Regions from separate parts of the Streptomyces sp. NPDC050548 genome, predicted to be linked through region 1. Evidence: riboswitches for the same ligand, from Rfam matches in the RefSeq annotation. Region 1 holds a riboswitch; each other region holds the start of a gene.
The links. A riboswitch is a leader RNA that binds a small molecule or an ion and turns the genes downstream of it on or off. The one in region 1 is predicted to bind cyclic di-AMP.
Positions count from the first base shown of each region.

Region 2: another riboswitch for cyclic di-AMP. It lies ahead of ACIBJH_RS27510 (NlpC/P60 family protein); the one in region 1 lies ahead of ACIBJH_RS03720 (transglycosylase family protein).
Region 3: another riboswitch for cyclic di-AMP. It lies ahead of ACIBJH_RS44185 (M23 family metallopeptidase); the one in region 1 lies ahead of ACIBJH_RS03720 (transglycosylase family protein).

Region 1 is NZ_JBITGV010000001.1:793,332-797,844, forward strand. It holds gene eno (phosphopyruvate hydratase) at 1-729, opposite strand, end outside; gene ACIBJH_RS03720 (transglycosylase family protein) at 1,022-1,711, opposite strand; cyclic di-AMP (ydaO/yuaA leader) riboswitch at 1,721-1,894, opposite strand; gene ACIBJH_RS03725 (transglycosylase family protein) at 2,088-3,056, opposite strand; gene ACIBJH_RS03730 (cytochrome P450) at 3,247-4,513, opposite strand, start outside.
Region 2 is NZ_JBITGV010000010.1:255,867-260,379, reverse strand. It holds gene ACIBJH_RS27515 (DUF1996 domain-containing protein) at 1-1,451, opposite strand, end outside; cyclic di-AMP (ydaO/yuaA leader) riboswitch at 1,785-1,958, shown strand; gene ACIBJH_RS27510 (NlpC/P60 family protein) at 1,967-3,808, shown strand; gene ACIBJH_RS27505 (hypothetical protein) at 3,993-4,457, shown strand; gene ACIBJH_RS27500 (endonuclease/exonuclease/phosphatase family protein) at 4,459-4,513, opposite strand, start outside.
Region 3 is NZ_JBITGV010000027.1:24,527-29,039, forward strand. It holds gene ACIBJH_RS44175 (PrsW family glutamic-type intramembrane protease) at 1-512, shown strand, start outside; gene ACIBJH_RS44180 (aldo/keto reductase) at 519-1,463, opposite strand; gene ACIBJH_RS44185 (M23 family metallopeptidase) at 1,529-2,536, opposite strand; cyclic di-AMP (ydaO/yuaA leader) riboswitch at 2,548-2,704, opposite strand; gene ACIBJH_RS44190 (PP2C family protein-serine/threonine phosphatase) at 2,868-4,016, opposite strand; tRNA gene ACIBJH_RS44195 (tRNA-Met) at 4,143-4,216, opposite strand; gene ACIBJH_RS44200 (alginate lyase family protein) at 4,269-4,513, opposite strand, start outside.

The DNA of each region.
Region 1 (4,513 bases):
GAGCGCGAGCGCGATCTGCTCGCCGGGGATGTAACCGGCCTGCTTGATGGCCTCGACGATGAGGTCGAGGGCGGCGCGGTTGGACTCCAGGTTCGGGGCGAAGCCGCCCTCGTCGCCGAGGCCGGTGGACAGGCCCTTGGTCTTCAGCACCTTCTTGAGGGTGTGGTAGACCTCGGCGCCCCAGCGCAGCGCCTCGGAGAAGGACTCCGCGCCGATCGGGGCGATCATGAACTCCTGGATGTCCACGTTCGAGTCGGCGTGCGAGCCGCCGTTCAGGATGTTCATCATCGGAACGGGCAGCAGGTGCGCGTTCGGTCCGCCCAGGTAGCGGAAGAGGGGGAGGTCGGACGCCTCGGAGGCGGCGTGCGCGACGGCGAGGGAGACGCCGAGGATGGCGTTGGCGCCGAGGGAACCCTTGTTGTCGGTGGCGTCCAGGTCGAACATCGCCTGGTCGATCAGGCGCTGCTCGGTGGCGTCGTAGCCGACCAGCTCCGGGCCGATCTGCTCGATGACGGCGAGTACGGCCTTCTCGACACCCTTGCCGCCGTAGCGGTTGGGGTCGCCGTCACGCAGCTCGATGGCTTCGAAGGCACCCGTGGAGGCGCCGGAGGGAACGGCGGCACGACCCGTGCTGCCGTCGTCGAGGCCGACCTCGACCTCGACCGTGGGGTTGCCTCGGGAGTCCAGGATTTCCCGGGCTACGACGACGTCGATGGACGGCACGAGCATCTCCTTCTTGGGGTCTGACGCGGCTACGGCAACACCGCAGCGGCTCTGCGAGACGAGCCTAACCGGCTCGGGGCGATTGGCCATCCGGTCGGCCGCCTGATGGACAGAACCGAGAGTAAATTGTTTCCGAACGGAACAAAAAGGTTCCCTGAAGCGGAAACAAAAAGCCCCGCCCCGGTGCGTACGGGGGAACACGCACCGGAGCGGGGAGCCCGTGGGGGACGGGGGTGACCCTCACGAGGTCTCCATGATGGAGTCCACGGATGTGAGGGCGCTGTGGTTCAGCTGAGTGCTACTTAAGGTGCAGCTGCTGACCCGGGAAGATGACGTCCGCGTCGTCGATGATGTCCTTGTTCAGCTTGAACAGCTGCTGCCAGCCGCCCTTGACCTTGTGCTTCTCGGCGATGCTGCTGAGGCTGTCGCCCTTGACGACCTTGTACTCGCCGTCGCCCTTCTTGACCTTCTTGCCGGTCGGGGTGGTGACGGTCTTCTTGGCGGCCGGACGCTCGGCGGAGCGGGAGGCGGTCGTGTTGGACGTGGAGCGCTCGGTGGTGCTCTTGGAGGAGCTGTTCGAGCTGCTCGACGAGCTGGAGCTGCCGCCGGAGTACGTGGCACTCGACAGGCCGGTGCCGCAGACGGGCCAGGCACCCTTGCCCTGGGAGGCGAGAACCTTCTCGGCCACGGCTATCTGCTGCGACTTGGAGGCCTGGTTGGCGGTGGAGGCGTAGGCGGTGCCGCCGTACGCGGCCCACGTCGAGGCGGAGAACTGCAGGCCGCCGTAGTAGCCGTTGCCGGTGTTGATCGACCAGTTGCCGCCGGACTCGCAGCTGGCGACCGTGTCCCACTCCGAGGCGGTGGCGGCGGAGGCGGTGCCGGTCGCCATGAGCGGGGCGGCGATGGCGACGCCGGTCACGCCGGCGAGCGTGGCGACGCGGGTGGCCTTGGACGGACGGCGGTGCTTGCCCTTGCTGGAAAACAGCATGGAAGATCCCAATCCCCTCACCGACGCCTACGAGGTGAGCTGTCGGGTTCGGGCCGTGTGAGTTGCCCGGCCACGCACCTCGCGGTGCGCGACTTAACCCCAAGCCGGTTCCGGTCGTCTCTCGACTCCCGGGCCCGGCACTTACCTTGGGTCCCCCGCTCCTGCCTACGGCGCTTGACGCGACGACTGTTCCCGGAGGCCGCTGGCAGGACTCGGCGTGTGCGGCAGCCGGGGCTCGTGGTGACGAGCGGCCTTGACCGTAGACAGGGAATCGGCGGAATTTCAAAGACGATCAGGGCTTCTGAGACTCATCCCACACTTTCACCAAAGCGGACATTCGACGCGAAGCGTGACGTGAACTCCCGCTGCTTTGCTGCTACTTTCCGCCCGTTTCAGCACTGACGTCCAAGGTCTGACCGGCGACGACAGCGGACGGATCGGCGCCTATCACCTTTTTGTTCTCGGCGTAGAGCGCGCGCCATCCGCCGTCGAAGTCAAGGGAGTCGGCGATGGACGCGAGGGAGTCGCCGGCACGGACGGTGTACGTCTCGGGCGTCACGCTCTCCTCGGCGCTCGCTCCGCGATGCTTGCCGGTGCTCTGCTGCTCGACACCTTCATCGGCGGAGTCGCCGAGCGCGCCGGTGTCGACGAGGCTCCACTTGCCCACCGCCTGCTCCGAGTTGTCCGATTCGTCGAGTTTCGGGGAGGCGCTGGCCGAGCTGTCGTCCACCGAAGGGGTGGTGGACTTGTCGGACTTGGTGGGGTTGTCCGTCGCGGAGGGTGTCGGACTCTGCGAGTCGGACGAGGTCGGCTCCGCGTTTCCGGAGTTGGACAAGCCGAACGATCCGGAGGCATCGGAAGAGTCCGAGGAGCCGGAGGAGTCGGAGGAACCCGAAGAACCCGGTGAGTCCGTCGCGCCGGTCGACGGCGAGTCGCTCGCGAGGCCGGTGTCGACGTTCGTCGAACCCGAGGTCGTGGTGAGGCCGGCGACCAGCGCGCAGGTGATCCACTCGGAGGTGCCCTTGGCGTCGAGGATCTTCTCGGCGACGGCTATCTGCTGGGAGCGGCTGGCGAGGTCGGCGGTGGGGGCGTAGTCCTGGCCGCCGTACTTGTTCCAGTCGTCCTGGGTCAGCTGCAGCCCGCCGTAGTGGCCGTTGCCGCTGTTCTCGCTCCAGGAGCCGCCCGTCTCGCACTGGGCCACCTTGTCCCAGGTGGTGCCGTCGGCGGCGTTCGCGGCGGCGGCGCCGAGGAGCGGGATGGCGATGGCGGAGCCGGTCACGCCGGCCGCGACGAGGATTGCCGGAGCCTGACGGGGGCGACGGTGACGACCGTTCCCGGAGAGCATGCGGAGGCCTTTCGCGTGACGACTGGAGGGAGCGCGCGACGGGTGCTGCGGGGCGCCGCGCTGATATTCGAACGTAGCCGCAGTCGATCACTTGTCACAAGTTAATGCCACGTAGATCACGTGAAGATCACAGACTTGAGGAACTGTCACCTTCGGGTTTACGGGGCGAGATGGCCTGTTCGGTCCGGGTTTACGGGTTTGGTGTGGTCGCTCCGGGAGTGAACTCCACTGGCAGCGTGCGCAGTCCGCGCATGATGAGCCCACCGCGCCAGCGCAAGTCCGCCGGATCCGCCGCGAGTTGGAGGTCGGGGAGGCGGGTGAGGAGGGTGGCGAGCGCGGTCTGTCCCTCCAGGCGGGCGAGCGGGGCGCCGAGGCAGTAGTGGATGCCGTGGCCGTAACCCAGGTGTTGATTGTCACGCCGTCCGAGATCGAGGACGTCGGGATCGGCGAACCGCTCCGGATCGCGGTCCGCCGCGGCCAGGACGACCAGTACGGGATCGCCGACCGCGATGTCCTGCCCGCCGAGGGTCACGGGGCGGGTGGCGAACCGCCAGGTCGCCAGCTCCACCGGGCCGTCGTAGCGCAGGAGTTCCTCGACGCCGGTTTCGAGGAGGTCGTGTTCGCCCGCGGCGAGGGACTTCTCCAGGCGGGCGCGCTGCTCGGGGTGGGTGAGGAGGGCGTACGTGCCGTTGCCGATGAGGTTGACGGTCGTCTCGAAGCCGGCGAACAGCAGGATGAAGGCCATCGCCGCGGCCTCGTTCTCGGTGAGGTGCTCGCCCTGGTCGGAGGCGCGGATGAGGGCGGAGATGAGGTCTTCGCCGGGCAGCGGGTCCGGGCTGTCGGGGAGGGCCGCGCGCTTGCGGTGGATGAGGTCGGCGAGATAGCCGCGCATCTTCTTCACGGACCGCGCGACTCCGCCTCGCGGCCCGCCCCCGTGCCGGATCATCATGCCCGCCCAGTCCCGGAAGTCGTCCTGGTCCTCGCGGGGGACGCCGAGCAGATCGCAGATGGCGTAGATGGGGAGCGGGAAGGCGAAGTCGTGGATGAGGTCGGCGGAGCCGCTCCCCGCGAACCGGTCGATGAGCTGGTCCGTCAACTCCTGCACCCGGGGCGCGAATTCGGCCACCCGGCGGGGTGTGAACGCCTTGCTGACCAGCCGTCGGAGCCGGGTGTGGTCCGGCGGGTCGATGTTGAGGAGATGCGTCATCAACTCGGCCTTGCGCTCACCCGGGATACCGGTTTTGCCCTTGGCGTGCGCCGGTTCGTCGTGATGCGCGGGGTTCTTGGACAGCCGCGGGTCGGCGAGCGCCTGCTTGGCATCGGCGTACCGGGTGACCAGCCAGGCCTCCACCCCGCTGGGCAGTCGTGTCCTGTGCACGGGGGCGTGCTCACGGAGCCAGGCGTAGGCGGGGTAGGGGTCGGTGGCGAACTCCCAGGTGAAGAGTTCGGGGGCGGAG
Region 2 (4,513 bases), on a different contig from region 1:
TTGATGCAGGTGACCATGTCGTTCATCAGGCTCTCGGAGAAGACGTTGATGAAGTCGCCGTGGTCGGTGACGGGCTTGTGCTGCTGCTCCGGGAAGGAGTCCACCGCGAACAGCGGGCTCGTCTTGCCGCCGTCCTGGAGGCTCGGCGCGTCGACGGCGTAGACGATCCGCTGCACCAGCTGCGGGATGGCCTTGAAGCCGGCCGGGCAGGCGCCGTCGGCGGCCTCGAAGGCCACATGGGTGCGGTGGTTGGCGCTGTCGATGTTGCGGCCGTCCCAGCAGCTCTGGAACTTGAAGGTGCGCACGACGTCACTTCCGGACGGGCACAGCGGGTACTTGTCCTTGAGCTGCCGGTCCTCGAACCCGGTACAGCTCCAGGAGGCGTTGGCGTTGGCCGGGCCGTTGACGAAGGCCTTCGCGTCGCCGGTGATGATGCGCAGGAGGCGCGGCATCGCGACGACCTTGCTCTGCGGGTTGCCCTCGAAGGTCAGGGTGACCTGCTTGGCCGTGACGATCTCACCGGTATTGCCCTCGGTGCCGCCGCCGGGCTTGTCGGCGTCCCGCTCCTGCTTGCCGTTCTGCAGGCGCAGCACGGGCCAGTAGTAGGTGGACTTGTCGCCCGGGTTCTCGCAGCTGGTGTCGGCGTTCGCGAGGTCCTGGTCGCTGGCGAAGGCGTTGTTGGACTGGTTGCCGATGTAGTCGTGGAAGTGGTGGGCGCCGTTGGTGACACCGGGCGCGACGATCACGTTGTCGGAGTTGAACAGGCCGTTCTCGTTCACCCCGCAGGCGGTGACGAACGTGCCCCGGGAGGCATCGGCCTGCTCCTGCGGAGCGTTCACATTCGGCTGTACGGAGGTGATGTCCGCGTAGTCCGAGGCGACGGGCCCGTTGGTGGACTGCTGCTGGCCCTGCTGACCCTGCTGTCCCTGGCCGCCCTGGTCTCCGGTGCTGGCACTGGCACTGGCACTGGCGCTCTGGTCGTCGCCGTTGCCGTCCTGGTCGCCCTGGTCGCCGTTCTCGTTCGTGGGCGCGATCAGGGTGCAGGCGGCGAGCGCGTCGAGTCCTTCCGGTCGGTCCCCGACGCGTGCGATCGCGTCGTCGATCCGCCCGATGGTCGCGGCCCGCTTCTCCTTCAACGGATTCATGATCGCGTTGTCGGCGAAGGAGGCGTCCTGGCGGATGGACTCCCTGGAGTCCTGAAGTTTCTGGTAGGCCTCGGTTATCTGCTGGTCCAGATTCGCGAGTTCCTTGTCGACGTCGGTCTTCGCCTCGTCGGGCACCGTCGTCAACTGGGTACCGATGTCCGGGCAGTCGATCGTCGCGCCTCGCGATGCCGCGTCCGGAGACCCTTGTTGGGCGGAGTCACCGCCCCAACCACCTTCGGACGCCGACGCGTAGACGTTCGCCGCCATCAGTCCTCCGCCGCCCAGCATCAGGGCGACTGCTGCCATCGTCGCGCGTCGTGCGCCTGTGGGGCGTCTGCGCGTGTTGCGTGCCAAGGAAGTTGCTCCTACACGTATCGGTCGGCCCGGCTCGTCCCGGCATGGAAATCCCCCGACCCAATACGGAGCCCGGTCCCGGTGTGTTCAACCGTCCCAGAAATTCATAGCGACCTCTTATGGATCACCCGCCCCGACGGGCCCCTGACCCCTCGACACACCAGGGCGAGGTAAAGGTCACAAATACGTATCGGACATATCGCGCTTCAACCTTCACACGAGGCACACACGTTGGCTAAGTTGGCGTCAGGCCGTACGACCTACTCCGGCGATCGGCGCCGGGCCGCACGGCTTGCGCCGAGTCCGGCGTGTCGCTCGCGACAGCCGGAGCCGGGGACCCAACCGAACTTGGGGTGAATCGGTCCAACTGCCCTTCAGGGCAAGGACCGTAGGGCAAACCTTCCGTGATCGACGCCCGAACCCGACAGCTAACCCGGTAGGCGCGAAGCGGAAGGAGCACGTCTGCCATGCCGGCAGAACGACGCACGCGCACCGGAGGCAGTGGCCCCACCGTGGACGACCGACCCACCCGCGACGAAGTCCAGCGGCGGATCAACTCTCTTTACGACCGGGCCGAGACGGACTCCGGAACCTACAACGCCACACGTGCGATGTCCGGGAAACCGCGCAAGCGTGTCGAGTCCCGCTCCAGCGCGTCACGTCCTTCCGACCCCGCCGTCGAAGCCGTCACCCGGCAGCTGTTCGACCGCGCCCGCACCCAACTGGGCCCGACCGTACCGGCGATGCTGCCGCCCGGCAGGACCCCGGCCCGCCCGGCCGAATCCCGCCCCGAGCGGTCCGAGCGACGTCCCGAGCCCCAGAGCACCGGCCGCGAACTCGAAGCGCAGCCCGGCCGCGCCGTGGCCGAACTGACCATGGGGACCACCGCCGCACCGGAGTCCACCGCCCCGCAACTCATGGGCCCCGCAGCGGAGTTGACCGCAGCACCCATCGCCGCGCTGCCTCCCGCCGCACAGGAGACACAGCAGACACAGCAGACACAGCAGTCTCCTGTGATGGCACAGATGCCGCAGATGTCACAGACGCAGGCACCTCAGGCGCAGATGTCTCAGGTGCCGCAGATATCTCAGGTGCCGCAGATATCTCAGGTGCCGCAGATGTCTCAGGTGCCGCAGATGTCTCAGATCGCGCAGATCGCACAGATGGCACAGGCCCAGATGTCGCAGATGCCTCCGGCGACCATTCTCGACCTGCCGCCGGTACCGCCCGCCCCCGCTGTCGACGTGCCGCCCGCGCGCGTCATGGCACCGCAGCAGTTCGCGACCGCCCCGGCACCGGCCTTCGACCCGCTCACCGCGAGCCTGGACCTGCTCCCGTCCATCGGCGCACCGCGCACCGAGACCGCGCCGACGGGCGCCACCTGGCCACCCCCGGAGACGGCCTGGTCCGCCCCGGAGACCACATGGTCCACCGGGCAGATGCCCATGGTGACCGAGCAACAGACCTGGGCGACAGGGCAGATGCCCGCGGTGACCCAACAACAGCCGTGGTCCACCGGCCAGTTCCCGGCAGTGACCGAGCAACAGACGTGGTCCACGGGCCAGATGCCCGCGGTGACCGAGCAACCGGCTTGGTCCACCGGACAGATGCCCGCAGTAGCCGAGCAACCAGCTTGGTCCACCGGACAGATGCCCGCAGTAGCCGAGCAACCAGCTTGGTCCACCGGGCAAATACCTCTCATCCCCCAGCAGCCCGCGGCCCGGCCCGACTGGCAGCCCGCACCGGAACCGTCCTGGCGCCCGCCGCAGCAGGAGTGGCAGCCGGCCGCCCCCGCCCCCGAGGTCTCCTTCGCCGCGGCCCCGTCCGTCGCGCCCGCGCCCCCCGCCCCTCCGGCCATGGCCCCCGAAGTCCCGCTCCCTCCGGCCCCGGCCATGAGCCCCGCGCCCACCGCAGTCGTGCCCACCGCGACCACACCGGACGCCGGCGCCCAGAGCAAGACCGCCACCGCGCTCGCCTTCGCCCGCGCACAGATCGGCAGGCCCTGCCTGTGGGGCGCTGCGGGACCGGACGCGTACGACTGCTCCAGCCTCACCCAGGCCGCCTGGAAGGCGGCGGGAGTCCTGCTCCCCCGCACCGCCCAGGAACAGTCCGGCGCGGGCGCCCTCGTCCCGCTCACGGACATCCGCGCCGGCGACCTGATCTTCTTCTACGACAGCATCGACCACGTCGGCCTCTACACCGGCAACGGCCTGATGATCCACGCGCCGAGCCCCGGCACGCCGATACGCGAGGAGTCGATCTTCTACGCCGGTTCCGCCGCCATCCGGGGCGCCGTACGACCCGCCTGAGCCAATGGGTCACATGCGTCCCGCTACTCCCGGCGGGCCGCGTCGTTGCTCTGTACGAGTGGTGGAACCCAGGACACGGTCGTAGCGTCGAACGAGAGACGGACGACGACCGTGTCCCTGCAGGCGGGTCCACCGCCGGTGCGGGTGCGGAGTGACGGGTACGAACGGGCGGCCGGGAGCGGACATGTACAAACACACCATGGTCGGAGTCGTCACGGTCTGTGCGGCCGCTCTGCTGGCGCCGGCCGTGGGCACCTCGTCCGCGGCCCCGGCGACGGTGCACGCGCAACCGGTCGCCCAGCGGCAGCCCGCGGTCCCCGTGCTGGTCGACTGCCTCTGGCATCCCGAGGTGCGTCCCGCCGACTTCATGCTCGCCTGCGGCGACGGCAACAGCCGCCTGGCGTCGCTGCGTTGGACCGCCTGGAACGCCAACTCCGCGACGGCCACGGGCGTCAACTGGGTGAACGACTGCAAACCCTATTGCGCGGCGGGCAAGTTCCACTCCTTCCCGGTGACCGTGCGGCTCGACTCCGCACAGACCTGGAAGCGGCATCCGCAGCTGCGGCAGTACGGCGAGATCACCCTGACGTACCCCGGAGCGCGGCCGGACAAGTTCCAGCACACCGTGACCTACCCCCTGTGGAACTGACTCACAGCGAGAGCTCCACCACCAGCGGCCGGTGATCGGAGATCTCCACCCTCGGC
Region 3 (4,513 bases), on a different contig from region 1:
GGAACGGCTCCTCGACCTTCGGCCAGTACGGCTTCTTCGAGGTCTACGGCCTCTTCATGGTGCCCGCGTTCGGCCTGCTGACCTGGCTCGCGGTCTGGACTCGGCAGCGTGAACTGCGCGCGGTGCGCGAGGAGTTGCCGGTGTATGTGCTCGCGGGCTGGCTGACCCCGAGCGAACCGTTCGTGCTCGGCTCGATGCGGGCCCGCCGGCTGGCCCGCGAGTACGCCGGCCACTGCCTCGGCCGCCCGGCGGCCCGCTCGGTGGCCCGCTACGAGGCCTGCGCGACCTCCCTGGCGTTCCTGCGGTACCGGGCCGCACGGGGCCGCGCCGGTGCCGACTTCGCCGTACGGGAAAGGGAGTTGCTGCACGAGCTGTGGCAACTGCGGGAGGTGGCGCGGCCCGCGCTGGAGTACGCGGCGCGGCGGATCGCGCCGCCGGTGCCGGTGGTGGTGCCGCCGTGGCCGGTGTACGGGTCGTACGGGACTCCCGTGTACAACCCGTACCGGTCCTGACGCCCGTTAGGCCGACGCCTGTGTCAGCTGCTCGATCTCGGCGTCCGTGAGGGCCAGTTCGGCCACGGCGAGCAGGTCGGGCAGCTGCTCCAGGCTCCTGGCGGAGGCGATGGGGGCGGCGACCGTGGGCTGGGCGGCGAGCCAGGCGAGGGCGACCGTCGCGACGGAGGCGTCGTGGGCCCGGGCGACCTCGTCCAGGGCGGTCAGGACCTTCTGGCCGCGCTCGGATGCGAGGTAGCCGGCGGCCCGTCCGGCGCGCGGGCTGTCCACGGTCGTACCGGGCCGGTACTTGCCGGTGAGGAAGCCGGCCGCGAGGGCGAAGTAGGGGAGCGCCGCGAGGCCGTTGCGCTCGGCGACGTCCCGGAGTTCGCCCTCGTAGGTGTCGCGGGAGACGAGGTTGTAGTGGGGCTGGATCGCGACGTAGCGGGCCAGGCCCTCGCGGTCGGAGAAGTCGAGGGAGGCCTGAAGGCGCTCGGGCGAGATGTTGGAGGCGGCGATGTGCCGCACCTTGCCCGCCTTGACCAGCTCGTCGAGCGCGCCGACGATCTCCTCGACCGGCACCTCGACCTGGTCGAAGTGGGTGTAGTAGAGGTCGATGTGGTCGGTGTCCAGGCGGCGCAGGGAGGCCTCGGCGGCGGCCTTGATGTTGGCGGCGGACAGGCCCGGGAAGTCGGGGTGCTGGCTGACCTTGGTGGCGATGACGACGTCGGAGCGGTTGCCGCGGGCCTTGACCCACTTGCCGATGACGGTCTCGGACTCGCCGCCCTGGTTGCCCGGGGCGAACGCCGAGTAGGAGTCGGCGGTGTCGACGAAGTTGCCGCCCGCGGCGGCGTAGGCGTCGAGCACGGCGAAGGAGGTCGCCTCGTCGGCGGTCCAGCCGAACACGTTGCCGCCGAGGTTCAGCGGAAAGATCTCCAGGTCGGACCGGCCCAGCTTGCGAAGAGAAGTCATGCTCTACCTCAACTGCCGGACCGGAACCGGATATTCCAACGGGTGATCCAGAGATCTCGGGGACCTCAGGGGTTGAGGCCCTTGCTGCGCAGCCAGGGCGCCGGGTCGCTGGCGGTGGCGGCGCCGTTGATGTGGACCTCAAGGTGGAGGTGCGGCCCGGTCACGTTGCCGGTGGCGCCCACGCGGCCGATGACGTCACCGGTGGCGACCTTCTGGCCGACGCTGACGTTGATCGAGGACTGGTGGCAGAACCACAGCTCGGTGCCGTCGTCGAGGGTGAGGATCGTGCGGTAGCCGTAGGACCCCGCCCAGCCCGCCTCGGTGACCGTGCCGCTGTGGATGGCCTTGATCAGCGTGCCGGTGGGGGCGGCGAAGTCGAGTCCGGTGTGGTAGCCGGAGGACCACATGGAGCCGGCCTGGCCGAAGGTGCCGGTGATCGTGTACGAGGCGACCGGCAGCGTGTACTGCTTGGCGAGGGCGGCGAGCTTCGCGGCCTCGGCCTTCTTCTTGGCGGCGGCCTCCGCGGCCTTCTTGGCGTCGGCGGCCTTCTGCGCGGCGTCCTGCTCGGCCTTCGCGGCGGCGGCGTCGACCTGCTTGGCGACGGCGGCCTCGGCGGCGGCCTGGGACTTGCCGTCGACCTGGAGCTGCTGCAGCTCGGCCTGTTCCATGATCCGGTTGCGCAGCAGTTCGCCCGCGTCCGAGGTGCCCTTGGCGGTCTCGGTGGTGGTCACGCCGACGCTGCTGAGCGCGGTCGCGGAACCCTTCGGCGTACTGGAGGAGTCGTCCAGCAGGTGGCCCACGTTGGGCAGGTCCGGCATGGAGATCGAGACCGGCGGCTTGCCGGTGTTCGCGCTGGCCATCCCGCCGGCGCTGACGGCGGCTATGACACCGACGCCCAGGACGGTGGAGCTGCGGGCGAATCCCCCGCCACCACGCTGCTTGGCGACACGGTGCTTGCCGCGGTTGGGAAGAACGGACTCCGCGCTGGGGTTCCACTCCTCCCAGGGGCCCTCGTCGGGGCGGAAACCGCCGTAGACGAACGGGGCTTCTGGGGCAGCCTGGTTGGACGCCACGTGGGCGTGCTCCTTTCCTTCCTTCTCGCCTACCGGGTTAGCTGACGGGTTCGGAGCAGGAAGGTCTCCTACGCGCGTAAACCGGTCGTGTTCCCACGACTGTCGACGTGCGATTCACCCCAAGTGGTGGTTCCCCGGTTCCCTCGCGGGATTCGGCGCGTGCGCACGGAGCTGTCTCTTGTGACGGCTGGGACGACCGTGCTGCGTTATCGAACGTTAATAGACACGGGCGCCCGTTTCCAAGCCCGTTCGCTTGATCATTAACCTTTCCTTGCAGGACGAAGAGCCCACGAACGGCGAAAAACGGGTGAGTTGACCGGTCGTCGACCGGTCATGGACGGCGTACGGCGATCATCGCCATGTCGTCCGTCATCCCGCCCCCGGAGTAGCGGCGCACCTCCTTGGCGAGGAGGCCGAGCAGCGCCTCGGGGCTGCGGAAGGTCCGCCCGGCCAGCCGCTCCCCCGGGTCGTAGAACACGCCGTGGCAGTCCCGGGCCTCGGACAGACCGTCGGTGTACAGGAGCAGGGTGGCGCCGCCGGGGAACGCGAACTCCTCGGCCCGGTCGGGCCAGAACCCCAACTCCCCCATCCCCAGCGGCAGTGCGGGCTCCTTGACGAGCAGGGTGTCCACGGTGCCGTCCGCGTGCAGGAGCAACGGCGGCGGGTGGCCCCGGTCGACGATCCGCAAGACGCCGTCGCCGTGCGGGAGTTCGGCGAGGACGGCCGTGGTGAACCCCTCGAACGCGTCGAGCCCGTCGCGCCGGGTGCCCTCGCGCGCGAGCGCCCGCTCCAGCCGCTGCGCGACCGCCTCCAGGGTGCTCTCCTGCTCGGCGGCCTCCCGGAACGCCCCGATGACCACCGCGACGGCGGCGACCGCGCCCATGCCCTTCCCGCGTACGTCGCCCACGACCAGCCGTACGCCGTGCGGGGTGTCCTGCACCGCGTACAGGTCGCCGCCGATGAACGCGCCCTCCTGCGCGGCCTCGTAGCGCGCGGCGATCTCGAACCCGCCGATGCGCTCGGCCGGTTCGGGCAGTACGGCGCGCTGGGCGGCCTCGGCGATCTCGCGTACGGAGGCGAGCTGTTCGCTGCTGCGGCGGACGAGGGCGTTGATGAGGACGGCGAGACCGGCGACCGTCGCCACGGTGGCCACCTCGGTGACCGCGTCGATGCGCAGGACGATGCCGAGCCTGATGTGGACGGCGAGGACGACGACGAGCGCGGCGAGGCCGGTGAGGACGGTGCCGCGTCGGGAGTAGAGGGGGGCGGCGACGAGCGGGGCGGCGGTGAAGAAGGGGGCCGCCGTGAAGTCCTGCGGGGTGAGGTAGTCGTAGCAGGCCCCGACGATCAGCAGCAGGGCGGGCAGCCGGCGGACGAGGGCGAGGACGCGGGCGGTCCGCCGTTCCTCGTCGGGGCCGAGACCGGGACCGAGACCGGGGTCGGGCACGGGATCGCCGGGCAGGCGCCCGCCGGCTCGCACATACGGACCCTCCTCCACGCCTCCAGTTTTTCCCGGTGGGGGGAGGGCTGCGAGCGGGGTGGGCCGACCGGGGGGAAAACACTGAGGGCCGGAATCCGTTTCCGGATTCCGGCCCTCAGTCTTGAGTAGCGGGGACAGGATTTGAACCTGCGACCTCTGGGTTATGAGCCCAGCGAGCTACCGAGCTGCTCCACCCCGCGCCGTTGTGATTGCAACTATACGCCATCCGCGGGGTCCGATGTCACACACGTTTCAGTCGGCGGGGTTACCGGCGTGCGTGAGGGTCTCCCAGGAGACGAAGAGGTCGTCGCTGCCGGCCGGCCGGGTCGTCTCGGCGAGCTTGTGCGCGGCGGGCACCTTCATGCCGAGCCGGTCCTCCAGGTGGTTGAGCGGAACCTCCAGGTCGGGCCCCATGTTCCGGTCGACCTTGCCGCCGCACAGCCAGGCGGGCGCGGCCTCGCCGAGCTGGTAGCGGGAGTGGAATTCGAGGGCCGCCC